Regions from separate parts of the Paenibacillus mucilaginosus 3016 genome, predicted to be linked through region 2. Evidence: riboswitches for the same ligand, from Rfam matches in the RefSeq annotation. Region 2 holds a riboswitch; the other holds the start of a gene.
The links. A riboswitch is a leader RNA that binds a small molecule or an ion and turns the genes downstream of it on or off. The one in region 2 is predicted to bind FMN.

Region 1 (7,524 bases), 560 kb from region 2:
ATGCAGTTCGATCATGAGGAACACTCTCTCGGATTTATCCTGAATACAACGACCTCTCTGATTAAGAGAGTCATGAGCGCGCATATGAAGCAGCACGATCTGACACCGGAGCAGTTCGGCGTGCTGATGCAGCTCCGTATGCGGGATGGCATCAGCCAGAAGAAGCTGGCTGAAGTGATGTACAAGGACCAGCCGACGGTCGGCAAGATCATCGAGAAGCTGGAGAGCAAAGGATGGGTGCGGCGGGAAGCCGATCCGGCCGACCGCAGGGCTTTTGTGCTCCGCCTTACGGACGAAGCGAGCCGCAAGCAGAACGAGCTGCAGGCCTTGTCCGACCAAATGTACATTCAGGCAATGGAAGGCGTAACGCAGGAAGAGTTCAAGGAGCTTATCCGGATCATCAACAAAATTAATCGCAATTTGGTAAAGTAGTTTTTTGCAGCCAGAGAGAGAAAAGGATGGATGGAATTGAAATCGACAGTAAGATCCCTGCTACAATTGGTACCGACCCGGGTAGGCCTGGTGTTCGCAATCTTCGTGCCGATGATCTTCACGATTATCTGGATGACGGGCTACAGCGGAGCGGCGGAGAGGCTCGACCGGCTCCACATCGGTCTGGTGAACGAGGATGTGCAGAAAGGCGCCGCCATGGCAGAATACGTCGCTCAGCATGCGCCATTCCAGACGGAGATCGAACCGTCCCGCCAGGATGCCCTGGCGAAGCTGAATGAGGGGAAGACGGATATGGTGATCGTCATCCCGGCCGACGCATCGGCTGAGGCGCAGGAGCGGGGCAGCGCGAAGCTGACGTATTATGTGAACGAGCGCAATTCCGAGCTCGTGAAGTCGGTGATGGAGGGGATGGCGGGCAAGCTTACGGCGCAGCTCAACACGGTTGTGGTCCCGGATGCGAAGCCGCTTCCGATCCAGGCGGAGATGGTGAAGATGAACGGTGTCTCTGATTTCTCCACCTCGATGCTGCCGATGATTCTCGGCTTCCTGCCTTATATTGCGGTGATGACGATGAACATCCAGTTCAATCTCGCCTCCCAGATCCTGAAACGGCAGCACGGCAGGTGGCGGCTGTTCTTCGCCAGGCAGCTGCTTCTGGCAGCGGTCACCGTCGTCGTACCGTTCGTGCTGGCTGTGATTTGCAAGCTGTTCCTGACCGTACAGGGGAGCTTCTGGCAGGTGTGGGGATTTGAGATGCTTGTCTTTGCCGCATGCATTGCCGTGACACAGCTCGCCTTCGTGCTCTTCGGCAATGCGGGACCGCTCTTTAACATATTCTTGATCCCAATCCAGCTGATGACGGCGGGCAACATCATCTCCGCCTCGATGCTCTCCCCGCTGTATCGTCATCTGGGGGCGTTCCTCCCGGTACCGAACGGGGTCCAGGGGGCTATGAACCTGGTGTACGGCGGGGGCTCCCTAACGGATTATGCGGTGTCCCTTGGGCTCATCACCCTGGCTGCCTGGGGGCTCAGCGTGCTTCGGATCGCGCTGATCAAAGAGGCGCCTGCGGTTGTCCCGGTTCAATCTGCGGCTTAAGCCTGAGTACCATACTGGGCAGCATGGAAAAAAGAGAGAGTCCCTCCAAAAAGGAAGGACTCTCTCTTTTGCTGTGCGGGCCCTGAATGCCAGGATACCGAAAAAAAGGGCCCCGCCTCTGTGCGGCGGAGCCCAGCTTGATGAAGTGCTGCGGCAGCGAGCCGCGGTACATCCCTTAGGCCGCCGCGGTGCCTTGAACCGTCTCGGTCTGATCCTGCGTGCGGGTCATGAACCACAGCGTGGACCAGATCAGGATGAAGCCAACGAGCTGGCCTGCGGTGAGAGCCTGGTGGAACACCAGCCAGTTCACAAGAACGCCGACCGCCGGGAAGGACAGCTCCGCAAGGGTCGCGTAGGAGGCCTTGGTGCTGGACAGCCCCTTGTAGTACAGGAGCAGGCTGAGCAGCCCCGGGAAGAACGCCTGGAACAGCAGGTTGATGCCGATGACCGTCAGCGCGCCCGCACTGCCGGTGACCGCCCAGGCATCATTGCTTGCGAGCAGCAGAGCGGAGAGCAGCGGCAGCGCCAGCAGGAAGCGCAGGGACGTCACAACCGGGAAGTCCAGCCCCCGGCCGAGCAGGTATTTGCCCATCACCGTGGATCCGCCCCAGAGGGAAGCGGCCAGGATCGAGAAGAGGCAGGCCACCGTGCCGAGATCCGTCCAGCCGAGCTGCGGAGCGGCGAAGCCGAAGGTGAGCAGATAAGTACCGGCCAGCGCGAGGGCCAGGTACGTGAAGAACCGTGAAGGCAGAGCTTCCTTCAGCAGCACGCGCGCCAGGATGATTGCGAACAGCGGCTGCAGCTTCTGCAGCAGCAGGATCGCATTGGCATTGCCGTGCGAGAAGGCGGCCGTGAAGAGCACGGTGGCGATCGCCGAGCCGCCCCAGGAGATGAAGAGCAGGGCGCCGATCACGCCCCAGCTCCACCTGCCGCCGAGCGATCTGCGGTGCTTGATGAGCAGCGGGACGGCGACGAAAGCGAGCAGCACATGCTCGATGAAGACGATCTGGGCCGACGTGAAGCTCTCAAGGAGCAGGATGCGGAACAGGGGATCGAGCCCCCAGAGGACGGCCCCGAGGGCCACATACCAGATGCCGAGAGAGCCGCGGCTCCAGGTCATGCTTCTGTTGTTGATACGGCTGACTGCGTTTGCCAATTCAAAAACCTCCCTGAAAGATGTGGTGTTTGAATTGAACCTTCCTTTCGAAAGTAAATGCCCCCGCTGCACGAAACAACGGGGGCATCGACGAATAAACTCGTTCAAAAGTCATTTTTGAACAAGCCATTCTTCACCTTCTCCCATCCGGACTGTCACCGTCGGCCTTGGGTTCTCACCAAGTCAGTCCCGTCCCCGGCACGAAGCCGGAAGCGGGAGTCGCGGGCTGAGATACACGAACGTATCATCACCGCCGGTAGGGAATTGCACCCTGCCCCGAAGGTTCATATTCAGTTAAGTGGAATCGTAACACAGGTAAGCCGACCTGACAAGACGGTATTGGGCCCTTTTTCAGAAAATTTTCAGAAAAAGGCTTACAATGCCGCTGCCAGGGTCCGGACGAACGCTTCCAGACCGGCCTGGTCCTCTTCGTCGAAGCGGTTCTTCTCCGGGCTGTCGATGTCCAGCACGCCGAGCAGCTCGCCGTCCTTCAGGATCGGCACGACGATCTCGGACTGGGATGCCGCGTCGCAGGCGATATGCCCTGGGAACTCATGCACGTCAGCAACGCGAACGGTTTCCCTGAGGGAGGCGGAGGTGCCGCAGACGCCCTTGCCGAGCGGGATCCGTACGCAGGCCGGCAGGCCCTGGAACGGCCCGAGCACGAGCTCGTTGTTCTCTATGAGGTAAAAGCCCACCCAGTTCACGCGGCCTAGGAACTGGTTCAGCAGGGCCGAGGCGTTGGCCAGATTGGCGATGCGGGAGCTCTCGTCCGCCACCAGGGCGGCAAGCTGCGAGCACAAGGCCGCGTACTGCTCCTCCCGCGTACCGGAGTAGGTCAGGGATTGAAACATGGGGATTCCTTCTTTCATGGTAATGTCGAACCCCTCCATTGTAACGCATTTGGCTCCCCGTTTCATGAAGTTCTAGGCAAGATTTTGACAGAGCTGTTAAGAAAGCGGACTGGGAGCCGCCCGGAGGGCAAAAAGTGGTTGTCCGCGCCTCGCGGGCCATGTCATAATCGAAGCAGGGTGAATGCCCTCTACATCTAAGAAATGAGTGATGAGGTTGACCATCAGGATCATTACGGACGGCGGAGCCGATCTTCCTCAAGGGATGCCGGAGGAATGCAAGCTGCATATCGTGCCTCTCCATGTCACCTTCGGAGAACAGGCCTTCCAGCTCCAGCAGGGCATGCGGACCTTTTATTCCATCATGAAAACGAATTCAGTTCTTCCCAAAACCGCGAGTCCCTCTCCCCAGGATTTTGTGGAAGCCTTCGAACGATATCCGGCAGACGATCTCCTGGTGATCGCGATGTCATCCGGTCTCAGCAGTACGTACCAGCATGCGGTCATGGCCAGGAATATGGTGCTCGAGGAAGGAAGCCCGCGGCGTATCGAGGTCATCGACACGCGTACGGCATCGATCGGGCAGGCGCTGATTGCTTACCGGTCGTGGAAGGAGATCCAGGCCGGGCGTACCTTCGATGAAGTGGCGGCCGCCGCGCAGGCGTTTGCCGAAGGGGCGAAGACGCTCTTCTACCTCGACACGCTGGAGAATGTGGTGAAGGGCGGACGGCTCAGCCAGGGCAAGGGAGCGATCGCTTCCGTGCTCAACATCAAGCTCTTCATGCAGGCGAGCGCAGAGGGTACCGTCGAGGTCGTGGACAAGGTGCGGGGCAAGAAGAACGCGCTCACGCGCCTGATCGACAAGATCGACGAGCTTGGCGGCTCGGCAGCCGGCAAGGTGATCGGGATCGCTCACAGCACCACGGAAGAGGAAGTGCGCGGCGTACTGGACCGCATCCTTGCGAAGCACCCGTTCCGGGAGGTCTTCATTACGGAGGTCGGGCCGGTGATCGGCACGTACGCCGGCGAGGGCGGGATCGTCGTCAGCTATGCATAGATGGCAAGCCTATGAGGTCCAGAAACCGGTTCCCGGAAGGGGGAGCCGGTTTTTTTGAACATTCGTATGCCGGGCTGCGGCGGGAGATGGGGGCAGGAGGTTTTATCTTTCATTTATTACCAGAAATGCAAGGAGGATGATATACTGATAGCAGAAGCAGCAGAAGGAGGGGGAGTCAAAAATAAGCGCCTCTCCGCGGGGGAGAAGCGCTTCGAAGGTATGATCGTGAACCAGGCTTATGCGCTCCGGGCTTCCGGCAGCTTCACCGTCTGTCCCTTCGGCTTCTCGTTGGCCCGCAGGAACATCCAGACCCCGCTCAGCAGCACGGCTCCGGCCGCGGCCTGCAGCCAGGTCAAAGATTCGCCGAGCAGCAGGTAAGCAAGCAGGGTGGAGCCCAGGGGCTCGCCGAGGACGCTCATCGACACGGACTCGGGCCGCATGTACTTCAGCAGCCAGTTGAACAGATAGTGGCCGAAGAGGGTCGGGACGATCGCCAGCAGCAGGAAGTTGCCCCACTCCGCCGCCGGATAGCCGCCGAACGGGTGCCCGAGCACCAGGTTGTACACGGCAAGCACCAGAGCGGCGAACAGGAAGACGAAGAAGCTGTACAGGAACGACGGGACACGGGAGACGAGCTTTTTGCCCAGAATCATATGTACGGCTACCGCCGCCGTGCCCAGCAGGGAGAGCAGATCGCCGAGCAGGGCTTCGGTCGTCGTCCCCCAGTCGCCCCAGCCGATCAGGACGGCACCGGCAATGGCCGTCAGCATGCTGAGCACGGCCAGCGGGGTGGTCTTCTGCCCGAGGAACAGCACCGCGCCGAGCAGGACGAATACCGGCTCAAGGGCGAGGATCGCCGTGGACGAAGCCACGGTCGTGAATCGCAGGGAGCCCATCCACAGCAGGAAGTGAAGGCCGAGGGCGAGCCCGGAACAGAACAGGCCGCCCCACTCCCGCAGGGACAGCCGCGTCAGCTCGCTGCGGTACTTGAACAGGAACGGCAGCATGAGCAGGGTGGTCAGCAGCAGCCGGTACATCGCGATGACGGCGACCGGCGCATTTGACCAACGGACAAAAATGGACGAAAAAGAAATCGCTACGATGCCGACAAGCAGCAGCAGCGAAAAGGGAACGCGCGGACGCGTCTCAGTAGTCATGAGGCGGATTCTCCAATCGGTGGTGTGCGCGGCGCGGAGGCCGCTTGGCGGTTCACAAGATAAACGCCGGAGATGATCAGCAGGGCGCCGATCAGATGGTACGCGTGCAGGGATTCGCCGGTGAACAAGATGGCGAATACCGCGCTGAACAGCGGGATCAGGTTCAGGAACCCGGAACAGCGGGAGGGCCCGATGGCCGCGACGGCCGCATTCCAGGCGGTCAGTGCCGCTACGGAGGCGAGAATGCCGATATACAGGATGCCGGCGAGAATGCCGGGACTCCAGGCAATGTCCGGCCGGCGCACGATCCACTCTCCCACGGTGAACGGCAGAAGGATCAGGGAGCCCATGAGCACGGTCGTCACAAAGAGAGCGCGGGGGGGCAGCATGCCGGCGTACTTCTTCATGCCGACGGTATACACGGCCCAACAGGCGACGGCGAGCATCATCCACAGGTCGCCCCGGTTGAACGAGAGGCCGAGCAGCGCCTCCCAGCTGCCCCGGGTCACGATCCACAGGACGCCGGCGATGGAGAGGCCCATCGCGGGAAGGGCTCCCCAGCGCAGCCGGCCCCCGAGCATCAGCGGGGTGACGAGCACGATGAGGATCGGCGTGGCCGAGTTCATCAGGGCCGCATTGATCGGGCTCGTGTACTGCACGGCAATGTAGAGCAGGGTGTTGAAGCCCGCGATGCCGGTCAGGGAGAGCAGGAGAAGCGGCCGCCAGTGCTGCAGCAGCCGGCTGCGGTGCCGCCAGAACTCGCCGCCCCAGTAGGGCAGGGTTACGAGCAGCGCCAGCGTCCAGCGGAGCTCGGCGAGCAGCAGGGGCGGGACGAAGGGAACGATGGCCCTGCCCACCACAAAATTGCCTCCCCACAGGCAGGTCGCCGCCACGAGCAGAAACAGGGGCGATTGGAGCGGCTTCCAGGCCATGAAGCATCTCTCCTTACGGTATGGTTGATAGGTGACACAGCCGGTCAGCTCACATCCGTCTATTATAGCATGGCCGCTCACCGTCATCACCCCTTATTTACAGGGAGACGGCGAACAGTTGACCTATGTAATATTATTGTAAAAATGAACCAAACAGCCCAAATATTTGGTATCATGGGTATCGAACCGGCGAAAGGGGACATTTTGCGGCATGTTTCGAATCACTGCTGTCCATCTCGGTTCCTTCCCGGCGGACACGCCGGAAGGAGACGAATTATATACCTCGCTGCTGGCATTCGTGCCGGTATCCAAGCGGGAGAAGCTGGGCCGCTTCCGGCACCGGCAGGATGCCCTCCGGAGTCTGACCGGGGAGCTGCTCGCCAGGGACATGGCGTCAGAAGCGCTGGGCACGGCGCGCAGCGCGGTGGAGCTTGCGGCCAATCCTTACGGCAAGCCCTATGTGAAAGACGCTCCGTCCTTTCACTTCAATGTGTCCCATGCAGGCGGCTGGGTGGTCTGCGCGGCCGGCGGCGCGCCCATCGGCGCGGATGTCGAGCGGGAAGCCCCGCTCGACGCCTCTCTGCCGGCGGTCGTCCTGACGGAGCCGGAGCGCATGACGCTGGAGGCCGTCGGAGAGGCGGAGGGCCGGGCCCGATTCTACCGCTACTGGACGGCGAAGGAAAGCTTCGTCAAGCAGCTCGGGACCGGGCTCAGCACGGACCCGCTGACGATCACGATCACCGACCCGGACGGGGACTCGGGCGTCCTGTGGAACGGGGTCAGGCAGCCGTGCCGGGTCTACCGCTGGCAGCTGGACGCG
Region 2 (7,524 bases):
CTCAGCAAGGTGATCGATGCGGTCAGTGCCGGCGGCTCGGCGTTCTTCTTCGAAGGCCATTCGGAAGCGATCTGCGTGGACGCCAAGAGCTTCCCGGCCCGCAGCACCGAAGAGCCGGACCTCGAACGCGTCGTGCGCGGTTCGCGCGACGGCTTCGTCGAGACGCTCATGACCAATGTCACGCTGGTCCGCCGCCGGGTCCGGGATCCCCGCCTGAAGCTGGAGCTCACGAAGGTGGGTCAGCGCACGAAGAGCGATGTCTGTATCGCCTATATCTCGGATATCTGCGATATGGAGCTGGTGGAGGCCGTGAAGGATAAAATCCAGGCCGTGGAGGTCGACGGCCTGCCGCTGGCAGAGAAGCAGCTGGAGGAGGCGATTGTCGGGAGGGGATGGAATCCGTACCCGATGGTCCGGTATTCGGAGCGGCCGGACGTGGTATCCGCCCACCTGCTCGAAGGGCATGTGATCGTCATGGTCGATACGTCCCCGTCGGTCATGATCATTCCGACGACGTTCTTCCACCATGTGCAGCACGCCGAAGAATACAGGCAGACCCCGATTGTGGGCTCTTATCTGCGCTGGGTGCGGTTCCTCGGGATCGCTGCGTCGATCTTCCTGCTTCCCCTCTGGTACCTTGTCGTCTCCTCTCCGGAGCTCAAACCTGTAGGCCTCGAGTTCGTCGGGCCGCAGCAGGAAGGGCTCATTCCGCTGCTGGGGCAGTTTCTGATCGCCGAGCTCGGTATCGACCTCATGCGGATGGCGGCCGTGCATACGCCGACGCCGCTGGCTACCGCGATGGGCCTGGTCGCTGCGATCCTGATCGGGGATATTGCAGTGAAGACGGGGCTGTTCGTCAACGAGGTTATCATGTACCTGGCCGTAGCGGCGGTCGGTACGTTCGCCACCCCGAGCTATGAGCTTTCGCTGGCGAACCGGATCTCCAGGCTGGGCCTGCTCCTCGCCGCCGCCATCTTCCGGGTGCCGGGCTTCGTGCTCGCCTCCACATTCCTGGTGGTGTTCCTGTCGGTGCAGCGCTCTTACAACACGCCGTACATGTGGCCGTTCATTCCGTTCAATCTGAAGGCGATGGTAGACATTATGGTGCGCCGCCCGTTCCTCTCGATGAAGACGCGCATGAGCCTTACGAAGACGACGGACCGGACGCGGCAGCCCGTACGGTAAGCGGGAGCGGGGACTGCTGGACGCCTCCATCGCAGGTTTGGTTTATACAGCGGTACGGCAGCACGGCTGCACGGCAGAGAGTCCCGGCAAGGGGCTCTTTTTGCTTATACAGAAAAATGCCGATCCGGCACGCCCTCCACCGGGAAAACGGCAAAAAGCGGATGATCTTAGCTGTTGTCATCCCCGGGGACATATGGTACTTTAAATGTAATGTAAAACGATAGGACTATTATTTTATTATCCATAGGCATCCTCCGCCCCCCAAGGCGGACGGTTTTCAAGGGGAAGAAGGGGCAGGGCACGATGTATCTACACGGCACAAGCAAAATCAATGGGCAAGGACATTTGGAGATCGGCGGCTGCGACACGGTGGAGCTGGCCGCGCAGTGGGGCACTCCCCTGTATGTCATGGATGAAGAGCTGATCCGTCAGCGCTGCCGCGAATTCGTGGACGCCTTCCGGGCATCGGGTCTGCCGTTTCAGGTGGCCTATGCCAGCAAAGCCTTCTGCGTCATGGCCATGTGCCGGATCGTGGAGGAAGAGGGCATGTCGCTCGACGTCGTCTCGGACGGCGAACTGTACACCGCGCTGCAGGCGGGTTTTCCGGCGGAGCGGATTCACTTCCACGGCAACAACAAGACGCCGCAGGAGCTCGAGATGGCGGTTGACGCCAGAATCGGCTGCATCGTCGTCGATAATTTCGTAGAGCTTGCGATGCTGAACGCCATCGCCGGCGAGAAGAAGCAGCGGATGAAGATCCTGCTGCGGATCACGCCGGGGGTCGACGCGCATACGCATGAATTCATATCGACCGGACAGGAAGATTCCAAGTTCGGCTTCGACCTCGGCAACGGGGCCGCCAAGCAGGCGGTGGAGACGGCCTCGGCACTGCCGCACGTCGAGCTGCTGGGCATTCATTCCCACATCGGATCGCAGATCTTCGAGGTCGGCGGCTTCGAGCTGGCCGTGGACAAGATCACGAACTTCGCGGTAACCATGCGTGAGGAGCTCGGCGTTCTCTTCCCGGTCATCAACCTCGGCGGCGGCTTTGGCATCCGCTACGTCGACGGCGATACGCCGCTTCCCGTAGCGGAGTATGTCCGCGCCATTACGGATGCGGTGAAGTCGACGTTCGGCCGGCACGGCTACCCGCTGCCGGAGATCTGGACCGAGCCGGGCCGCAGCATTGTCGGCGAGGCCGGCACGACGCTGTATACGGTCGGCACGTACAAGGATATTCCGGGGGTGCGCAAGTACGTTGCCGTGGACGGCGGGATGACGGACAATCCGCGTCCGGCCTTATACGGCGCCAAGTATGAAGCGCTGCTTGCCAACCGGGCGAACGATGCTTCGGAAGAGACGGTCTCCATCGCCGGCAAGTGCTGCGAAAGCGGCGACATGCTGATCTGGGACGTGGAGCTGCCGGCGGTGAAGTCGGGCGATGTGCTTGCCGTGGGCAGCACGGGCGCCTACAACTATGCGATGGCGAGCAACTATAACCGGCTCCGCCGTCCCGCGGTCGTCTTCGTCAAGGACGGCCGGGCGGAAGTCGTCGTGAAGCGCGAGACCTTCGAGAACCTCGTCGGCAATGACGTGATTCCGGAGCGTCTTCAGCGTCCGGTGGTGAAGAGCCTCTAAACGCGGAGGGACCGGGCCGTACCCTGATTTAGCAGGGGCGGCCGGTCTATTTGTGCAAGAGCCCGTTTCATAGTAGAATAGAGAAGATCGGCCGGCAATCCTTGCGGCCACCATAATGGACAAGAATCTAAGGAGTGTACATATCATGGCTAAACAAGCGATTATCAAGATGGCAGACGGCAACGAAATCGTACTCGACCTGTTCGAGAATGACGCACCGAACACGGTGGCCAACTTCGAGAAGCTGGCGAACTCCGGCTTCTATAACGGCATTCCGTTCCACCGCGTCATTCCGGGCTTTGTAGCTCAAGGCGGCTGCCCACACGGTACCGGTACAGGCGGTCCCGGCTATACGATCAACTGCGAGATCAACCCGAACAAGCATGAGCGCGGAACGCTGGCCATGGCTCACGCCGGCCGCAACACGGGCGGAAGCCAGTTCTACATCTGCTACGCGCCGCAGCCTCATCTTGACGGCCAGCACACGGTGTTCGGCAAAGTCGTGAAGGGCATGGAGCATGTGGACGCGTTCAAGGGACGCGAGAAGATGGAAACCGTGCAGGTCGTGGAAGCGTAAGCTTGCGGCTCAGCAGTTAATTTCAATAGCTTGAACCTTCGGGGCAGGGTGAAATTCCCTACCGGCGGTGATGGACGGCTCACGAGTTGAGCCGCCCTCAGTCCGTGACCCGCGCATCTTCATTTCCTGGCGGAAAGGAAGATGCCGGTGGACTCGGTGCAATTCCGAGACCGACAGTATAGTCTGGATGGGAGAAGGGGAAGCGAAACGGATCGAATGTCCGGTCCGGGAAGAGCAAGCCAGGCGGGCGAGTCCCGTTCGAGCCTTGCTGTCCGCTGACGTGCGTTCATGACGCATCGTCTGTTCGGGCGCAGGCAGGAACAGGGAGCGGTGTGTCCGGCGGAGCTCTTGCCGTGATCGGGAGTAGCTTAATCCAAGCTTTCACATGCGACTACGGGTGTTTTACCCGGAAGGCGCGTGTACTTTCGCACATCCGATTTCGCTCTACCGCGATTCCTTTGGCCCCTTTTTGCTTCGGCAAACAGGGGCCTTTGTGCGTTTACCGGGAAGAATACCGGAGTAGGCGCGGAGCGGCCGAACGGGATGAACCGAAGCCCGGCGGCTGCTCCCGCAGGAACGACGGGGGAGGAGTGGAATGGGATGATCATCAATGACGAGATGTATATGCGGATTGCTCTTCAGCTGGCTGCCGCAGCCGCCGGCCAAACCGGCATCAACCCGGTCGTAGGCTGCGTGCTCGTCAAGGACGGGCGTGTGGTCGGTATGGGGGCCCATCTCAAGCGCGGCGATGCGCATGCCGAGATCCACGCGCTGAACATGGCCGGAGCCGAAGCGGCGGGCAGCACGGCCTACGTGACCCTGGAGCCCTGCAGCCATCACGGCCGTACCGGCCCCTGCAGCGACCGGCTGATCCGCGAAGGCGTCAAGCGGGTCGTCGTTGCCGCGGTGGACCCGAACCCCGTGGTGGCCGGCAGCGGCATCGCCCGGCTGCGGGCCCAGGGCATCGAGGTCACCGAAGGCGTGCTGGCGGCGGAGTCGGAGGCGCTCAACGAAGCGTTCAACAAATATATTGTGACGCGGAGGCCGTTCGTTACGGTGAAGACGGCGAGCACGCTGGACGGCAAAGTGGCCGCGGCGGGCGGCGACAGCAAGTGGATCACCGGGGAAGCCGCACGGGGCTACGTGCATACGCTGCGGCACCGCCACCAGGCGATCCTCACGGGCGTCGGCACGGTGATGGCCGATGATCCGCAGCTGACGACCCGGCTTCCGGTGCCCGGGCTCTCGCCGGTCCGCATCATCGCGGACTCGATGCTGCGGATCCCGCTGGAGTCGAAGCTGCTGCATGACGGCGAGGCGCCCGTGATCGTGCTCACGACGGCGGAGGCCCCGGAGGACCGCCGGCGTGCGCTGGAGGCGCTCGGCGTGCAGGTCATTGACTGCGGCCCGGGACCTGCGGTCGATCTCGAAGCCGCCCTCGCACGGCTCGGGGAGCTGGAGATCGGCTCCGTACTCGTGGAGGCGGGCGGCAAGCTGGCCGGCGCCTTCCTGGAGCGGCGGCTGGCCGACAAGCTTGTGCTGTTCTTCGCACCGAAGATTATCGGCGGCGGGGCGGAGGCCCCCGGCACGTTCGATTTCCCGGGGTTCCGTGCGATGCGGCAGGCGATTCGTCTTGAACGGATGACCGTAGAGACCTTCGGGGAGGATGTCTGCTTCACGGGATACCCCAGCTATGAGGCTGCCGACAGCTAGCTTGAAGCTGGCACGGCGGCGAAAGGAAGGAATCAACCATGTTTACTGGCATTATTGAAGAAATCGGTACGCTGCGGCGGATCGCCAGACAGGGGGAGGCCATGGTGCTGACCATCGGGGCAAGCCGCGTGCTGGAGGATGTGAAGCTCGGCGACAGCATCTCCGTCAATGGGGTCTGCTTAACGGTCGTGTCTTACGACAAGGAGTCGTTCACGGTCGACGTGATGCCGGAGACCTTCCGCCGGACGAACCTCGAGCGCCTGTCCTCCGGCTCGCCCCTCAACCTGGAGCGTGCGATGGCGGCCAACGGGCGGTTCGGCGGCCATATCGTGCAGGGCCATGTCGATTCAACCGGCACAATCGTGGGCCGCACCGCGGAGGCAAACGCCGTGGTGTTCCGTGTCTCGCCGAAGGACCCCGGCCTGCTCAAATATGTGCTGCCGCACGGCTCGATCACGATCGACGGAATCTCCCTGACCGTCGTAGAGGCGGACAACGCGGAATTCACGGTCTCGATCATTCCCCATACCCTGGCCGAGACCGTGCTGCAGCATAAGAAGCCCGGCGACGAAGTGAATCTCGAAGCGGACGTGCTCGGCAAGTATATCGAGCGGCTGCTTGGGTTCCAGGGAGGACAGGGGGGTTCCATGTCCCGTGCCCGCGGCCGGCTGACTGCCGATTTTTTGAGCGACAACGGGTTCCTCTAAAGGAGCCGGTACAAAGAGCAGGGCAGGAGACGGAGAGAACCGTACTGAAGGAGGGCGAGAGCTTATGTCGGAAGCAAATCAAGAAGGAAAGTCCCCGGAGCTCCGGTTTCATACCATTGAGGAGGCCTTGGCCGATCTGAATGAGGGGCGGGTCATTATCGTCGTCGACGACGAAGACCGCGAGAACGAGGGGGACTTTGTGGCGCTGGCCGAGAAATCCACGCCCGAAGTTATCAATTTCATGATTAAAGAAGGCCGCGGCCTGGTGTGCGTGCCGATTACCGAGGAACGGGCGCAGGAGCTCGATCTTCCGCCGATGGTCGCCCGCAATACCGATTACCACGGTACGGCGTTCACCGTATCGGTGGACGCGGTGGAGACGACCACCGGCATCTCGGCGGCGGAGCGCTCGCGTACCGTGCAGGCGCTGATCGACCCGGCGACGAAGCCCCATGCCTTCCGCCGTCCGGGCCACATGTTCCCGCTGGTGGCACGCAAGGGGGGCGTCCTGCGCCGTGCCGGCCACACGGAGGCGGCCGTGGATCTGGCCCGCCTGTGCGGGTCGTATCCGGCAGGCGTCATCTGCGAGGTGATCAAGGAAGACGGCGAGATGGCCCGTGTTCCCGAGCTGATGGAGATTGCGAAGAAGCATGACCTCAAGATCATTACGATCCAGGATCTGATCGCCTACCGCAACCGCATGGAGAAGCTCGTCCAGCGCGAGGTGGAAGTGCGCATGCCGACCGACTTCGGCGTCTTCACGGCCGTAGCCTACACGAACGATGTGGACGGCAAGGAGCATGTCGCCCTGGTCAAGGGCGGTATCGACAGCAGCCGTCCTACACTGGTGCGCGTGCATTCGGAGTGCCTTACCGGCGACGTATTCCACTCCCACCGCTGCGACTGCGGACCGCAGCTGGCCGCCGCGCTGAAGCAGATCGACGAGGCTGGCGAAGGCGTGCTGCTCTACATGCGCCAGGAAGGGCGCGGAATCGGTCTGATCAACAAGCTAAAAGCCTACAAGCTGCAGGAGACGGGGCTTGACACGGTGGACGCGAACCTGCAGCTCGGCTTCGCGGCGGATCTGCGGGATTACGGCATCGGGGCGCAGATCCTGAGAGATCTCGGCGTCGGCCAGATCCGCCTCATGACGAACAACCCGCGCAAGATCCGCGGACTTGAGGGCTACGGCCTGCAGGTGGTTGAGCGGGTGCCGCTGCAGATGCAGGAGAATGAGGACAATACGGGCTATCTGCATACGAAGCGCAGCAAGCTCGGGCATTTGCTTGAATTTAACATCTAAAAATTTGTTCAATCATGGAAGGGAAGTTGAAGACATATGGCGAAAGTATACGAAGGACATTTGGTATCTCAGGGACTGCGTTACGGTATTGTGGTAGGAAGGTTCAACGAATTCATTACGAATAAGCTGCTCGGCGGCGCGCTCGATGCGCTGAAGCGTCACGGCGTGCAGGAAGACGAGATTGAGATTGCCTGGGTGCCGGGCGCCTTTGAAATTCCGCTGATCACCCAGAAGATGGCTGAGAGCGGCCGGTACGATGCGGTGATTACCCTCGGTGCGGTGATCCGCGGGAGCACGCCTCACTTTGACTATGTGTGCAGCGAAGCGGCCAAAGGCGTGGCGGCCATCGCGCTGAAGACGGGCGTGCCTACGATCTTCGGCGTGCTGACGACCGATTCCAT

Region 1: linked by a shared signal. The riboswitch ahead of PM3016_RS17220 (DMT family transporter) and the one ahead of ribD (bifunctional diaminohydroxyphosphoribosylaminopyrimidine deaminase/5-amino-6-(5-phosphoribosylamino)uracil reductase RibD) in region 2 are both predicted to bind FMN.

What each region holds. Positions count from the first base shown of each region.
Region 1 covers NC_016935.1:3,959,531-3,967,054, forward strand. The annotation lists gene PM3016_RS17210 (MarR family winged helix-turn-helix transcriptional regulator) at 1-432, shown strand; gene PM3016_RS17215 (YhgE/Pip domain-containing protein) at 463-1,551, shown strand; gene PM3016_RS17220 (DMT family transporter) at 1,727-2,707, opposite strand; FMN riboswitch at 2,839-2,995, opposite strand; gene PM3016_RS17225 (GAF domain-containing protein) at 3,082-3,561, opposite strand; gene PM3016_RS17230 (DegV family protein) at 3,770-4,615, shown strand; gene PM3016_RS17235 (DMT family transporter) at 4,852-5,772, opposite strand; gene PM3016_RS17240 (DMT family transporter) at 5,769-6,704, opposite strand; gene PM3016_RS17245 (4'-phosphopantetheinyl transferase family protein) at 6,916-7,524, shown strand, end outside.
Region 2 covers NC_016935.1:3,404,319-3,411,842, forward strand. The annotation lists gene PM3016_RS14730 (spore germination protein) at 1-1,185, shown strand, start outside; gene lysA (diaminopimelate decarboxylase) at 1,489-2,823, shown strand; gene PM3016_RS14740 (peptidylprolyl isomerase) at 2,969-3,400, shown strand; FMN riboswitch at 3,431-3,603, shown strand; gene ribD (bifunctional diaminohydroxyphosphoribosylaminopyrimidine deaminase/5-amino-6-(5-phosphoribosylamino)uracil reductase RibD) at 4,001-5,113, shown strand; gene ribE (riboflavin synthase) at 5,152-5,820, shown strand; gene PM3016_RS14755 (bifunctional 3,4-dihydroxy-2-butanone-4-phosphate synthase/GTP cyclohydrolase II) at 5,885-7,123, shown strand; gene ribH (6,7-dimethyl-8-ribityllumazine synthase) at 7,160-7,524, shown strand, end outside.